3 regions of the Clostridioides sp. LIBA-2809 genome follow, and region 3 is predicted to be linked to each of the others. Evidence: a T-box and tRNA genes for the amino acid it is inferred to sense, from the RefSeq annotation. Region 3 holds a T-box; the other regions hold tRNA genes.
The links. A T-box is a leader RNA that pairs with one kind of tRNA and senses whether it is charged. The one in region 3 lies ahead of leuS (leucine--tRNA ligase), so its partner is inferred to be a tRNA-Leu.
Positions count from the first base shown of each region.

Region 1 (3,295 bases), 1.6 Mb from region 3:
ATAGCTTTTGGTAAATCTTCTGCTCTAAAGAATACCCATCCAATCATGACTATAAAAAGTAAATACATATGTCTTATGATTCTTGGCATTTTATATAACAACTTTTCTAAAAATGCTTTTTCTATTGATATTAATATTCCAAAATATAGACCCCATATAATAAAAGTCCAATTAGCTCCATGCCACATGCCAGTTAAAAACCATACTATAAATAGATTTCTATATAGTTTTAATCTAGAGACTCTATTTCCACCTAATGGGAAATATACATAGTCTTTAAACCAAGTACTTAAAGATATATGCCACCTTCTCCAAAACTCAGATACTGTTTGAGAGATATATGGATAGTTGAAATTTTCTAAAAAATCAAATCCAAATATCTTACCTAAACCAATAGCCATATCACTATAACCACTAAAGTCATAGAATATTTGAAGTGTATAGCAAACTACACCTAGCCACACATCAAGTCTTGATAAATCTCCAGATGACTTATTAAATACATCATCTGCAATTATACCTAATTGATTTGCTAAAATCACCTTTTTTCCAAGACCAATAACGAATCTGTTTACGCCTTGAGTAAATTTATACCAATTATGTTCTCTATGTCCAATAGCATCTGCCACAGTCTGATATCTAACAATAGGACCTGCTACAAGCTGAGGGAATAAACTTATGTATAATGCTAGGTTAGTTAATTTTCTTTGAACTTTAGCGTCATTTCTATATACATCTATTACATAGCTCATTATCTGAAATGTGAAAAATGAGATACCTAAAGGTAATTTAATTTCAGGTATAGTTATATTTGTATTTAATAAAAAATTAATATTATCTACAAAGAAATTGCTATACTTGAATATACCAAGAATGGATATATTGTAAATCACAGAAAGCACAACCCATATTTTCTTATCTTTACTGTCAGAAACTTTAATACCAAATATATAGTTTACTATTATTGATAGCATCATCAAAAAAATATATTTTGGTTCTCCCCATGCATAGAAGGTAATACTTGCTAGAAGTAACACAACATTTTTATACTTAGAATTTGCTAAGTAATAGCAAATGAGTATGACTGGAAAGAATAAAAATAAAAATATTAAACTACTGAATATCATATTAAACTCCTTATCTTTTTATTATTTAATAAATGAATAATAAATAAAACAACTAAAATTAATAATATATATATTAAGAGTAAGGTCTTGATTTATTTCTGATTTTAGGCCCATACTATTTAACTACCACTGCTTACTGAGCACTTCTTGAGAGAGTACAATACCAACAATAAGTTGATGTATCAAGAATTATACTCAGAGCAATTGTTAAAGATCTAGCTTTATAACTTTTTATGTATTTTAGTGTTATTTTTAAATTATCTTTTATATTTACAACTTCCTTTCTTAACTAAATAAATTATATATTTATCTAAAATATATAGCAAAGTAAGTATTTTCAAGTTTTAAGTACTTAATTGTAGAAATTTAGCTGTGTTTTTACAAGTTTTATTAATATATATGTAAATTTTGACTTTTTATATAATTTTTTTTAAATTATGTAATGTTATAATGGATTAATAAAGCTATTATAATAAAATAATAAAGAAAAATCACGGACACATTGCTTAACTATATGTGTTTGCCTTTGGTTGTAGCTCTATACAGTCCATTAAGATAGATGTTGTTTATATCTATAATTGTAAAAAGAACTCTTTATTAAGTATTGGAGTTAGAATACTTTCAGATATGCTTTTATTACAAGTTTGTTTTAAATGACAAATACTTTAAAATAATATCGAATCGTTATACTGAATAATGATGATTGATTATAAATATTTTTAGAGAGGGAAAAGTTTTAGAGATTGGGAGAAAATCAATATGATAAGAAGTATGGATTTATTAAGTAAATACATAAAAAATCCTGCTTTGTTTAGATATGTTTTAGGAGTTCAAGAAGTCATGCCTATGGTATTTATACTTATACAAGGCTAGAAACAAAGATGAAAAAATATTACAGTAAAAAAAAACTCTTTAGTATATACTAAAGAGTTTTTTTTTATTGGTGCCGCTGATGGGACTCGAACCCATATGGTTTCCCGTACGATTTTGAGTCGTATGCGTATGCCAATTCCGCCACAGCGGCTTATATTTTAAATCCAAGCTACTTGTATATCCTACCAGATTTTCCAAGAATATGCAAGAGGAATATTGAATACAAAATACTCATCAAACTGTAAAATATCATAAATACTAGACTTTTATTACAAAAACTTATAAATCAACACAGTTGATTTTGAACCCATTGTATTTATCAATTCCACCACTCGGGCATATTATGTATATTATTATAGCAAAAAAATATATTGTTTGCAACATATTTAATTTTAATATACTATTATTATTATGGGAATATTAAATAACAGTATATTGGTATATAATATATATGTTACAAAAATAGATAATTTTTAGGAGTGATATAATTTGGAAAAAAAATTAATTATAATAGATGGAAATTCAATAATAAATAGGGCTTTTTATGCTCTTCCAGAAATGAATAATAAAGAAGGTCTAAAGACCAATGCTATATATGGTTTTACGACAATGTTATTTAAAATGATTGATATATATAAACCAACACATATAAGTGTAGCCTTTGACAGAAAAGCACCTACATTTAGACATTTAGAATATAAAGAATATAAGGCTGGAAGAAAGGGAATGCCAGATGAATTGGCAGAACAATTACAACCATTAAAAGACCTTTTAGATAAATTTAAAATAAACAGATTAGAAATAGATGGTTATGAAGCAGATGATATTATAGGTACTGTTTCTAAAAAAGCAGAAGAGAATGGATATAAGGTATACATAGTAACTGGAGATAAAGATGCCATCCAACTTGCTTCAGATAACACAACTACTCTTATAACAAAAAAAGGAGTTGGTGAAGTAGAAGAATACAACTTTAATTCTGTGATTGAAAAGTACGAGATGACACCAACACAGTTTATAGATTTAAAAGGTCTGATGGGAGATAAGTCAGATAATATACCTGGAGTACCTGGGATAGGTGAAAAAACAGGCATAAAGCTTATAAAAGAGTTTTCTAGTGTAGAAAACTTGATAGAGAATACAGATAAACTTAAAGGTAGTGTAAAAAAGAAAATAGAAGAAAATAAAGAAATTGCTATTCAAAGTAAAAGATTAGCAACTATTATAAGAGATGTACCAATAGAAGTAAATTTAGAGAGCATGATTTTTGGTGATTATGATAAAGATGAGCTTTT
Region 1 is NZ_CP197004.1:1,222,062-1,225,356, forward strand. Features, by position in the region: gene ACTG44_RS05885 (MBOAT family O-acyltransferase) at 1-1,127, opposite strand, end outside; tRNA gene ACTG44_RS05890 (tRNA-Leu) at 2,069-2,151, opposite strand; gene polA (DNA polymerase I) at 2,490-3,295, shown strand, end outside.
Region 1: it encodes a tRNA-Leu, which carries the amino acid that the T-box ahead of leuS (leucine--tRNA ligase) is inferred to sense. The anticodon was not compared.

Region 2 (3,295 bases), 1.0 Mb from region 3:
CGTATCCATTTCTAGGCATCCCTTTGCCTTGCATTTCAAATCCAACTAATTTTCTTTTAGCTCCATTTTCTTTTTCTTCTGATAAGATTGTTTTTCCAATAAAATCTTCCTTGTTTATTTTTACAAAAATGGATAGGCCTCCTTCAATTGGAGATATATGTTCGCCTATTTCATGACCATATAGAGGTAGAGCTACTTCAAATCTCAAAGTATCTCTACAACCTAAACCAGCAGGACATATATCTTCTCCTCCAGCTTTTAAAACTTCATTCCAAATTATTTCTGTATGTTCATTTTTACAATATATCTCAAATCCATCTTCTCCAGTATATCCTGTTCTTGAAACTAAACAAGTTAAACCACATATTTTTGTTGATGGAATTGACTTATAAAATTTTATTGATTTTAAATCTATGTCTGTGATTTTTTGAAGAATTTCTTCTGCTTTAGGCCCTTGAACTGCTAGTTGACTAACTTCATTAGAAACATTTTTTATATCTACATTGTAACCTTTACTTTGTTTTATTATCCATGCCACATCTTTATCTATATTCCCTGCATTTATTACTAATAAATAATCTTCTTCACCAAATTTATATATTAATAAATCATCAACTACTCCTCCGTTTTCATAACACATAGGTGTATATATAATGTCATTTACCTTTAATGTGCTTATATCATTTGTAACTAAATTTTGTATAAATTTTTCTGAATCTACACCTTTTATTTGTACCTCTCCCATATGAGATACATCAAAGATACCTGCACTTTTTCTAACCATTTCATGCTCTTTATTTATTCCTTCATATTCTAAAGGCATTTCCCAGCCAGCAAACTCAACAAGTTTTGCTCCAAGCTCTTTGTGTATATTATACAAAGGCACTCTTTTCAATTCATTCATATATAACCCTCCCTATAAAATTAGACCCACTATATTTAAGCAATTTCGATATTATGTCCTATACTTTTTCATAAAAAAAAGATATATTAGCATAGAAAATAATCCTAGCCTATATATCCCTGTTTGTATACCTGAAAGATTTAATAATTTAATATTATTTTGCTTCTTCGGTGACTTATAGTATATTAACTTAAGTCTCTCCAGAGTCCCATCAACTAGCGATATCTTTGCCTGAAAGTTTCTCTAAGAATTGGCATTTCTTAAATTTCTTCTTCGGCGCCTTTTTATATAAAGGTCTCTCTCGCTAATCTCATTTGGAAATATTTATTTTCATTTTTATTGTATGAATATTTCAATTAAATGTCAACACATTATATTTATTTTTTTTTATGTATTAATTTTTTTGTTAAGTTTTTATTATCAATTATATTACTTTTATATTATTAACTTTTATACATATATGTTATATATTAATGTAAAATAATATATTTATTTAATTTATTATTAATATGTCATACAAAACACTAAAAGTAAAGTTATATTGTAATTTACTATATTATGTTAAAGATATATTCATACACACAATAGAATCGTTTGCAATTTTATCTTTGTGAAAAATAAGATTTTGAAATAGAGCATTTTTAAATAAAATTAAACTTATTAAACAGATATATTTTTTATAAGTTTATAAAAAACAGATTATATTGTGACTTTAAATTGTTTATTAGAAATACGTTATTATAGATTTTATATTCTTAACAAATGTCTTAAAATTTATATGTAAACACATTTTCAGACAACAAAAAAAAGCACTTAATGTGCTTTTGTATATTTATTAGAAAATATCTTTAGAAATATATTCATATTGTATTTTGGTTTATTTCTCAAAAAATAAAAACGGGATAGCCCACTCCGAAAGCCAGCAACCCCAGTTTTTTTTTCAGCACAACTAAGCACTGTAGAGTGCGGATGAAGGGAGTCGAACCCCCACGCCAATGGCGCTAGATCCTAAGTCTAGTGCGTCTGCCAATTCCGCCACATCCGCTTATCACTCTTTTATTTTACTATATTTCGCTATTATTTTCAATAACTTTTTAAAATTATCTAAAAACTAACAAAACAATGATAATAAAAGGTGAAATTTATTTATATCCTTATTCTGCAAGTTCTATCTCTGCTTCATCAACTTTCTTACCAATTATTTGAATACCCACAAATATCGCAGCTATAGCCACTGGTAATACTATATATATTGGTAATCCAAATCCAGCTGGTATATATCCAAATACAATAGTGATTATTGCTGTAAATATAGCGTATGGCATTTGAGTATTAACGTGGTCTATGTGATTACAACCAGCTCCCATTGAAGAAAGTATTGTTGTATCTGAAATTGGAGAACAATGGTCTCCAAATATTGCACCTGTTAAAACTGCACTTGTACTTACTATTACATAGGACATATCAGGGTTTAATGAGTATGCTAGTGGTATTGCAAGTGGCATAAGTATACCCATAGTTCCATAAGCTGTTCCAGTAGCAAAAGATATTATTGCTCCTAAACCAAATATTAAACTTGGCAATAAGAATGGAGGTAGTGAGCCTGATAATAAGTGTATTAAAAATTTAGCTGTACCTAATTCTTTTATTACTGAACTCAATGACCATGCAAGTATTAATATTACACCAGTAATTACTAAACTTTTCATTCCATCTATCCAGACATCAATTGCTTCTGATACTGTAAAAATCTTTTTTACTACAGCCATTATAATAGCAACTAAACTTGCAACAAGTGCAGATTGGAATAATGCTCTAGATGCATCAGATGCACTAAATGCTTCTTTTATTGCCCCAAAAGAATATGGTGAATTTGTAAATAGTTGTATTAGAGCTTTATCTTCACCTTCCATTATAGATGTATATCCACTATAATAGAATGATGCTAAAGCAACTATTATTAATGTTCCAATTGGAATTATAGCATTCCACACACTCAATTTCACTCCATTTTTTGGAGCTAAATCATCTAATTCTTCTACGCCTTCATCAAGGTCTGTACCAACTTTTCTACTTCTAGATTTTATCTCAGCCTTTCTCATTGGCCCAAATTCTTTTAATAATAATGCTGATATTACAATAAACGCTAATATTAATATATTATAAAATCTAAATGGTATTGTATTTAAAAATATACCAAATGCATCAACATCCACACTTATACTTTCAAAAGCATCATGTATTAAACCAACTTCAAGACCTATCCATGTAGATATTATGGCTAATCCAGCAACTGGTGCTGCTGTAGCATCTATTATAAAGGCTAATTTTTCTCTTGATATTTTCATTTTATCTGCAACAGGTCTCATCATAGGACCTACTATTAATGAA
Region 2 is NZ_CP197004.1:1,824,847-1,828,141, reverse strand. Features, by position in the region: gene gcvPA (aminomethyl-transferring glycine dehydrogenase subunit GcvPA) at 1-904, opposite strand, end outside; glycine riboswitch at 1,022-1,110, opposite strand; glycine riboswitch at 1,114-1,218, opposite strand; tRNA gene ACTG44_RS08735 (tRNA-Leu) at 1,869-1,949, opposite strand; gene ACTG44_RS08730 (Na+/H+ antiporter NhaC family protein) at 2,059-3,295, opposite strand, start outside.
Region 2: it encodes a tRNA-Leu, which carries the amino acid that the T-box ahead of leuS (leucine--tRNA ligase) is inferred to sense. The anticodon was not compared.

Region 3 (3,295 bases):
CTCTTCTAGCTGGTTTTCCACAGTGAGGACAAGTTGTTGACATAAATTGCTTTGAAGTAGTAAGTGGAGATTCCCCTTTTCCAGTAAACTCAACGTCAGTTGGTAAAAGAACTGGTAAATCTTCTTTCTTAACTGGAACTATTCCACATTCATCACAATAAACTACAGGTATAGGACAACCCCAATATCTTTGTCTTGAAACTAACCAGTCTCTTAATCTATAGTTAATAGTTCTCTTTCCTCTACCTTCTTTTTCTAATTTATCTATTATTCCTTCAAATCCTTCTGAAGCATCTAATCCATTAAACTCTTCTGAGTTTATCATTTTGTTATCTTCTGTTATTACATCTATTATATCTAAATTATATTTCTCAGCAAATTCTCTATCTCTTTCATCATGTGCAGGAACTGCCATTATAGCTCCAGTTCCATATTCAACTAACACATAATTAGCTATCCATAGAGGAACCTTCTTACCATTTAAAGGATTTATAACGTATCTACCTATAAACATTCCTTCTTTTTCTACATCAGCCGCTGTTCTTTCTATTTCTGTCATTGTATGCATTTTTTGAACAAAAGCTTCAACCTCTGCTTCATATTCAGTACCAGCAACCAATTCTTTAACTAACTCATGTTCTGGAGCAAGTACCATATAAGTAACTCCATAAGTTGTATCTGGTCTAGTTGTAAATACTGTCATAGACTTATCAGTTCCATCTATATCAAAAACTAAGTCTGCTCCTGTACTCTTACCTATCCAATTTTTTTGCATTATTTTAACCTTTTCTGGCCATCCATCTAATGTATCTAAATCATTAAGTAATTCTTCTGCAAATTCAGTAGTCTTAAAATACCATTGCTCTAAATCTTTCTTTAATACTGTTGCTTTACATCTCTCACATGCTCCTTGAACAACTTGCTCATTTGCAAGAACAGTCTCACAAGAAGGACACCAGTTAACATAAGATTTTTTCTTATATGCAAGTCCATGTTCTAAAAATTTCAAAAATATCTCTTGAGTAAATCTATAATATTCTGGAGTTGAAGTTGCTACTTCTTTATCCCAATCATAGCTAAGGCCTAATAAATTTAATTGTTCTTTCATTTCTTCTATATTTTCCATTGTCCATTTGTGTGGATGTATCCCATGCTTTATAGCAGCATTTTCAGCTGGTAAACCAAAAGAATCCCATCCCATTGGATGAAGTACATTATACCCTTCCATTTTTTTGAATCTTGCGACAACATCACCTATAGAATAGTTTCTAACATGACCCATGTGTATCTTTCCAGATGGATAAGGGAACATTTCTAATGTGTAATAATTAGGTTTTTCAGTTTGTGCTGTATCCATTTTGTATTGATTATTGTCTTTCCAAATTTTTTGCCATTTCGATTCTACTTCTTTAAAATTATATACGCTCATATTTTGCCTCCTATTTTTAGTTGTGTTCAACTACCTTATTTAATATTATTTACTTATAATTTCCAAATAATTCCTTGAAAATAAAAAATCCTCGTCACTAAACTTACGTTTAGGGACGAGGATAAATCTTCGCGGTACCACCCTAATTAGCCTACATTATATAGACCCTCTTAGATAGCTTTTAATCCAGCTACGGAAAATAGATTTCAATCTAGTAAGTTCAAAGTTATATAATATTAGTTCTCACCTACCACTAACTCTCTGAAAAAATATAGTCTTTTACTGCTCTAGTCTATTCAATTTAATATAATTTTTGAAATTTTCTAATTATAATAACATATATTATCATGTTTATGCTAATGTGTCAATATCTATATAAGGTGCATCTTTCCATAATTTTTCTAAATTATAAAATCCTCTGTTTTCCTCATTAAATACATGAACCATTACATCTCCATAATCAAGAAGTACCCAAGTTTGAGTGCTTTGTCCTTCTTTTCCTCTAGGTTCTAGTCCTAGTTTTGATAATTCATCTTCTACATTATCAGCAATAGCTTTTACCTGTCTCTGAGAAGATGCTGTAGTGATAATAAAGTAATCACACAAACTAGAAACTTTTCCTATATTTATTATAACTGTATCTTGACCCAGTTTATCTTCTATGGCATCATATGCTATTTTTGTCATTTGTTCCACTGTCATATAAAATTCCTCACTTTCCTAATTAAAGTACACTTAGTTATTGTAACATATTAATACGATTTTGTAACATAGTCAACTTTAAATTTATTAATATATTTACCTTTATGCAGGTTTTTTATAATAACTTTTCTTTAATTAGATAGTTTCTTGCCATAACTGTTCTTGGATGTATCTCTTCTTTTTTATTGATAACAAACATTAAAGTATTATTAAAAGAAGTCAAAAGTGCTTCATCAAGCTTTCCCCCATATGCTAAATCTCTTAATGTATCTACAACTGGGAATTTTCTTCCTTCTTCAATTAAATCTGCTATGTAAATTATTTTTTCTAAAAGAGACATATCTTCTCTTCCTGTTGTATGATATTTGATTGCATTTATAATATCTTCATCTTCTATTCCAAACTCATACTTACATATGTATGACCCAATTACACTATGAGATAGAGAGCGATTTCCATCCTCTATTGGGTCTAAGTATATTTCATACTTATTTACATAATCTTCTATTTCTTTATCGCTTAAATACTTTGCACAATCATGAATCATTCCTGCTAAACAAGCTTTTTCTTTGTCACACCCATAAATCTCACATAATTTTTCAGCACATTTTGCAACATTTTTTGAGTGGCTAAGCCTCCCCACTGGTAGCATTTGATTTAGTCTCTGGTTAATATTCTCTAAGTTCATTTAATCATCTCCATATTGATATAGTTTATTTTCATATAAATAATTTTCTACATTTTCGGGTACTAAGTAACGTATTGACTTGCCTTCATTTAGCTGTTCCCTTATATATGTGGACGATATATCCAGTGATGGAACATAAACTGTTATAATGTCAGCATCATACTTTTTAGTTAACTTTTCTATAGTCTCTTGTGACCTTAACAAACTAATTCCTGGTCTTGTCGCAGCTATAAAGGTAGCTAACTCAAAGTTTTTCTTTACATCTTTCCACTCTTCAACACTACAAATAGCATCTGCCCCTGTTATAAAATAAATATCTGCATCTTTGTATTTTTTCTTCAAGTATTTTAATGTGTCTATTGTATAAGTCCTTTTTTTTCTTTCGATTTCTACTTTTGAAACTAAAAAATCTTCGTTGCTTTCAGTTGCTAGAAGTGTCATATTATATCTATCATACTTGTCTGTAGTGATACATA
Region 3 is NZ_CP197004.1:2,866,979-2,870,273, forward strand. Features, by position in the region: gene leuS (leucine--tRNA ligase) at 1-1,429, opposite strand, end outside; T-box leader at 1,538-1,728, opposite strand; gene rsfS (ribosome silencing factor) at 1,781-2,131, opposite strand; gene yqeK (bis(5'-nucleosyl)-tetraphosphatase (symmetrical) YqeK) at 2,247-2,819, opposite strand; gene nadD (nicotinate-nucleotide adenylyltransferase) at 2,820-3,295, opposite strand, start outside.